Regions from separate parts of the Desulfosporosinus sp. BICA1-9 genome, predicted to be linked through region 1. Evidence: riboswitches for the same ligand, from Rfam matches in the RefSeq annotation. Region 1 holds a riboswitch; the other holds the start of a gene.
What was found. Region 1 has a riboswitch for cobalamin ahead of JL57_RS26485 (hypothetical protein). Riboswitches for the same ligand answer to the same signal wherever they lie in the genome.
Positions count from the first base shown of each region.

Region 1 (3,142 bases):
AGGTACAATGCTCCCTCCCATACTTACGCTGCAGATAAATCGCAGCTCATATCTTTTTCTGCTCAAACTGTGAAGAAACCAGTTCCCTGTAGAAGCCTTCCTGCGTAATCAGTTGTTCGTGTCTGCCAATTTGCATGATTTTTCCGTGATCCATCCCAACCAGCCTATCGGCCACCATGATGGTAGACAGTCGGTGAGCCAGCACCAGTATATATGAACCGCTGATGAGCACATCTATGTCACGGTATTTTCCGGCATACCCGCTTTCTATACTCTTATAAAACAGTTGATGCATTGTGAGGATATCTCTTTCCTTGATGGCTCATTATCACTCAACCCTTTTGCTTTGGCTGCTTTCATATAATTAAGGTTCATTATTTCAATAACATTTGTTCGAAGTAATCTAGTATATGTAGCTACATAACCAAGGCTTAAGTAAACGCCAGTAAAAGAATATTTTGAATTTTATTTCCCGCTACTACAAGTCGCTCCCTGCCGTCAGCGTAGTCTCTCCATTGGCTATACTGTTTAAGATGTCGTTTCCGTAAACAGCCATTGTTACAGATATATCGGCCTGCTTAGACGGGTTCTTGTCAAAAACAGCCGTTACAGGCGCTATAGTACTGTTCGAATCTGTTGCCGCATAAGCCGGTTTAGCCAAAGGAATTTGCATAACCAGTATGGAAAGCATCATTACAGCTATCAACAGCCCTAAATAAAACTTTCGAAATTTTCTTTTCATTTCTATTCTTCCCCTTCTCCATACCTCTAACTAAAATATCCCCTCGGTTACTTTGAACATTAAAAAGCCTCTCAACCGATTGGTCAAAAGGCTAAAAATACTGATAATCATATATTGATGCCAGCACTTTTAACACCTCCCCCTATCGCTCGTAGAGTAGTTGGTGTATAAAATACAGGCAGGTCTTCTGACTCTGGATCATCAATGTTTCGCACCTTCCCAGACTAAACCAGTGACCTTAACGAAACATCTCCCCATCACAGCGGCGGGACCGTGCAGGAATTGCACCTGCTTCCTTTTTAAACCGAAGCACACATGCTCCGATACCTGAATTTTCTATATTAGTTCAATTTTACTTTTATAGCCCATTGGTTTTGCCGACGGGATAATTCTTCGAGTTCGTCTTCAATATCTATAAACTTCACTAGCCACTGAATCCTCTGCTCCTTTTCCGAATTATACTTCCCCAAGATTTCTCCTCGCGCATCAAGCAACGCTTGCCTGTGCTTTTCCATCTCCTGATTTTGCTCTCGATGTCTCACCAGTCAGGCCTCCTTCAAGAAAAACAAAAAAACCTCTACAGAATACCTGTAAAGGGATATAGTGACTCCGCTAGCCGGATAAAATACGCTGACTTCCCGACATAAACGACACCTCCCCTATCTTCCGTAGGCTCCTGTGTTGATCCGTAATGAGCAGGTTTCCTGGCTTTAGTTCATCATAGCCCCACGTCTTCCCAGATAAAATCCAGTGACATTTTGTGAGGCAACTCCCTATTACAGTGGCGAGACCGCGTCAGATTTTACTGACTTCCCTTTTAAATTCTTTCCCTTAGAAAAGAATCACTCATTACCTAATATTGAATTGTTTTCATTATAACCTTAACTTTAAATTTTTGTAAGCCCTGTCAGCTCAAAAAATCACACCAAGCATTTTTTATTTATACGCCAAGATTGTAATTAACATCTTCTCAATCTCTTTAAGCTCTTTATTGTTTCGCTTTGCGTAATCATCCACTTGAACCTTATCACTTCTGTGGATATCAAAATATTTTGCATCTTGAGAGCTGAAGTACAGACCGCACACACTAGCAACAGGATCCATCATATAATGTTCTGTTAAAGTTATACCCGTATTACTTTCTCCCTCTAAAAGCTGAAAAAGTTTTGTTTTTTCAGCATGATCCCTAAGACAAGGGTATCCAAAGGCAGGTCTTATTCCCCTAAATGACCCTTTTAATAAAGATTTAAGCTCTAGATTTTCATCTGGAGCGTATCCCCAATAATCCTTTCTTACCTGAAGATGTAATAACCCCGCGAAGGCTTCTGCTAACCTATCAGCAAGAAGTTTTACCATAATTGCTCCGTAGTCATTGCCTTGTTCTTTAAGGTTCTCGGCATATTCCTTAGCACCAACGCCTGCCGTTACAATAAATCCGCCTAAATAATCAGTTTTTCCACTATCCTTAGGGACTATATAATCCGCAAGGCATCTATAGACATTATCCTTGGAAATCGTTTGTTGCCTTAACATATTGAAGGTTGTAACACTTCCATTATGGTACATTTCAAGGTCATCTCCTAAAGAGTTAGCAGGAAAAATACCCAAAACAGCATTTGCTGTAAGTATGTCTTCCCTCTCTAGTAAATCTAACATTTCATTGGCATCATCAAAAAGCTTTTTAGCTTCTTCACTATATTTAGGATCTTCCATAATTTTGGGATACACCATGCCCATACCCCAAGCTACAAAGAAATAAGACCAATCAATATAGTTTCTAATCTCGCTGATGGGGAAATTTTTCAAATGTTTAGTTCCAATTAAGTTTGGAACGCTTATACTTTCCTTATTCCAATCTATTTTAAATTTCTTTTCTCTAGCTTCTTCCAGTGGCACAAGCTTTCTTTCAATTTTCCCGTAGCTTTCTCTTAGATTTTGGTATTCCTCCTCAATTTGGGCTAAATACCTATCTCTTTCATTCTTATCGACCAGCTTTTTAGCAGCTTCTACGGCTTTTGAAGCGTCAACGCTATACACGACTCCCTTTGAATATTTAGGTGCAATCTTTAAGGATGTGTGAGTCTTAGAAGTTGTTGCTCCACCAATCATCAGGGGAATATTAAACCCTTGCCGTTCCATTTCCTCCGCCACATTAGACATCTCATCTAATGAGGGAGTAATAAGTCCACTCAGGGCTATGATATCTGCATTTTCTTTTTTTGCTGTTTGGAGGATTACTTCGCAAGATGCCATTACTCCAAGATCAATAACTTCAAAATTATTGCAAGACAGAATGACTGAAACGATGTTTTTGCCTATATCATGGACATCACCCTTAACCGTTGCAACGACCACTTTTCCTGCACTGCTACTTTCACTACTCTTCTTCTCTGCCTCAAT
Region 1 covers NZ_JUEE01000213.1:26,287-29,428, forward strand. Annotated here, with positions in the region: gene nikB (nickel ABC transporter permease) at 1-1, opposite strand, end outside; gene JL57_RS26475 (hypothetical protein) at 47-295, opposite strand; gene JL57_RS26480 (X2-like carbohydrate binding domain-containing protein) at 479-742, opposite strand; cobalamin riboswitch at 902-1,088, opposite strand; gene JL57_RS26485 (hypothetical protein) at 1,084-1,284, opposite strand; cobalamin riboswitch at 1,419-1,607, opposite strand; gene metH (methionine synthase) at 1,679-3,142, opposite strand, start outside.

Region 2 (3,142 bases), on a different contig from region 1:
TAATCAGTGTAAATTGAGACATAACATTCACCGCTCCTCTGTTATAGTGCTAGATTAAGCTAGACTAGGCTCTGTTTATCTATGCAAGATATCCTTGTGTCTAATTCGCTTCGCTGACTCCAGCATCTCCGAAAGTTGCCATTTCCTTAAGAATATGAAGTGCAGCTTCGACTAAGTGAAAGGTTAGGACCGCTCCCGTTCCTTCTCCCAGTCTCATATTTAGGTTAATTAGTGGATCAAGGCCTAGGCTTGCTAAGGCCTTACGGTGACCAGGTTCGACTGAACCGTGGGAGGGAATCATGAAGGCTGTGCATTTCGGGGCGATTTTCGCGGCAACAAGTGCTCCAGCCGTTGAGATAAACCCGTCAATGACAATCGGAACACGGCTAGCTGCCGCTTGAAGGATTGAACCAGCAATCGCAGCAATTTCTAAGCCGCCAACTTTGCTTAGAACATCTAAAGCGTCGTCTGCATTAGGTTGATTGACGTCAAAGGCCGTTTGAATGGCTTGGCGTTTCTTAATTAAGCCGGCATCATCAATCCCAGTTCCTCGTCCAACAACATCCTCAAGGGGGGAATTGGTAAAGAGGGCAACGATTGCGGAGCTAGGGGTAGTATTGCCAATTCCCAGGTCACCTGTAGCAAAGAGGTTATATCCTGCGCGGATCTTTTCCGCGGCAACTTCAGCACCGACCAGTAGAGCTTGAAGTGCTTCGTGACGGGTCATTGCTGGGCCCTTGGCCATGTTCTGGGTTCCATTAGCAACCCGTTTGTGAATAAGGTTTCCTTCTAAGGGGAAGGCAACACCGACATCTGTACAAAAAACCTCGGCATTAGCTTGGCGAGCCAGTACATTGATGGCTGCGCCACCATTTATGATATTATACACCATTTGAGGGGTAACTTCTTGGGGAAAGGCACTGACTCCTTCAGCTGCGATGCCATGATCTCCAGCCATCAAGAGGACTGCTTTCTTATTGATTTGAGGATTAGAGGTTCGTTGGATACCTCCAAGTTGCTTGGCTATCTGTTCTAATTGACCAAGGCTGCCTTGTGGTTTGGTCAGGATATCCAAGCGTGCTTGGACCTTAGCCATAGAATCCTCGTCAAGTTCTGAGATGTTCGCAGTTAGAGCTTCGAGTTGGGCATAGAGTTGTGCTTCTGACAAATTGTTCATTAAAACTCCTCCTTAATATAGTTGTTGAAAAATAGAAAATCCCGACCACAAATAAATCTGTGGTCGGGACTTTACCGTCATCACCGCCGCTTTCCACGATGTGGAAAGACTTAAACATTTTAGGCAGGTCTCCTGGCTATCGAATCATCGCTTTAATTTGTTACCTTCCCAGCAAAGTGCCAGTGGTCTACAAAGCTCATCGAATACAGTGGTGGGTCCGCGTCGGTTTTGAACCGAACTTCCCTATTCTCCCCAAAGGGCACCTAAAATCGAGCAATTTTTTCTTTTAGCATACCACAACCCTTTTCTAATCTCAAGTCTAGAGTTGGTTACTATTTTAATATTTAGAAGAATATTAATAACCCATTTTTACAAGCGTGTTAGCTTCGTATATAATAATAGATATAGCAGTAGAAGTTGTTGTGTGTTATTAGTTTGTCCATAATTGATTGTAATCGAGGAGGAACACGTGTGTTAGATAGTGATATTCTCGTGGCTGGAGCAGATCCGGGATTTGGAGCGATTAAACTGGATACTGGAGATGCAAAAGTATTATTTCCAGCTGTAATTTGTAAAGGGAATGAGCGGATTTTCTCAACCTTAGGTAATTCCCTGATTAGTAAAGGATCTGACTTAGAAACTCAGATTTCTACCTTGGATGTCATGGTTAAGAATAATTCGACGGGTGTGGAACGGCATTACTTCATGGGAAGTTTGGCGGAAAGCTTGAATCCAAACGAAGCTCATTATTGCTGGGATGAAGACAAATCTTCGGATGAAGAAGCAACAGCGTTACTGGTAGTGGCTTTAGCCCTAGCCCAAAAAACTCCTAAAGCGAATGTTTATCTTGGAACTGGCGTGCCCGTTAAGTATTATGCTAGTTTAAAGGACAAGTATGAAGCTGAATTAAAGGGGTCTTTTTCGGTAACCTTTCATTCAGGTCCCATGAAAGGGTTGACACGGCAACTGAACATCTTGCGTTCTCGAGTGCTTCCCCAAAGTTATGGAGTCTTTATTAAGGAAACGCTTAATGAATATGGGATGCCGACGAGCGCCAAGCTATTTAGCGGGTATGTGGTGGTCATCGATCCAGGTTTTCGCACGACAGATATTGCCACTTTTTATGATGGCGTAATGCTTGATCCACCCAATTCTTTTAGTATTGAAAAGGGCTTAAAGTGGGCGTATATTGGAGTGGCCGATAAACTGAAGGAATTGACCGCAAATCACGAAAACCCAATTGAGACGGATGATAAGGAATTAGATAAAATTTTCCGAGTGAACGGGGGATTGTATCCTTGGAATAACGGCTCGATTAATCTTAATCCGATCATGAAGAACATGCTTGCTCAGTTAGGAACTGATATCTCCCGGGAAGTGAAAAAGGCCTTAAAACCTATGCTTGGTAAACTGCATACCGTCTTAGTTGCTGGAAAGGTCGGAGAAATGGTCTATGAGCATATCCAATTAGAAAATAAGCTTCTGATTGACGATCCACAATTTGGTAATGCCACAGGATTTCGGATTATGGCTACGACACTGGTGAATAATATAACGAAGAAATCGAACCCACCAGTATGATTAATGCTCAGCCTGCCTTTATTCCGCTGTTTTTTGATGAAGCTGAGACGGACCTCTGGTTAGCTATACAGCAGATTGAACCAGAGGAGCGAAGTTCCTTTATTAAAGCGATTTTGAGACAAGTACTATTAGGAAACTGCGTAGAAGAGCTATTAGTGAAGGAAAATCAAAACTCTGCAAGCAATTTACCCGAAGATGAGGAAACTTCTAAGGTGAATGATCAGGAAATTCAGGCGGATTCGCCGGACGATGAGCTTGAAAGAACGGAAACGTTTTCATTAGAGGCTTTATTTGAGGTCAAGGTACCTGACCAAGACACTGAGCAGATCGGTGAATTTGATTTGGAATCCTTAAGAGAGGAGAAACCAATTCGACCGGCAGGTT
Region 2 covers NZ_JUEE01000126.1:7,066-10,207, forward strand. Annotated here, with positions in the region: gene cobU (bifunctional adenosylcobinamide kinase/adenosylcobinamide-phosphate guanylyltransferase) at 1-22, opposite strand, end outside; gene cobT (nicotinate-nucleotide--dimethylbenzimidazole phosphoribosyltransferase) at 101-1,177, opposite strand; cobalamin riboswitch at 1,282-1,459, opposite strand; gene JL57_RS15020 (ParM/StbA family protein) at 1,649-2,758, shown strand; gene JL57_RS15025 (hypothetical protein) at 2,755-3,142, shown strand, end outside.
Region 2: linked by a shared signal. The riboswitch ahead of cobT (nicotinate-nucleotide--dimethylbenzimidazole phosphoribosyltransferase) and the one ahead of JL57_RS26485 (hypothetical protein) in region 1 are both predicted to bind cobalamin.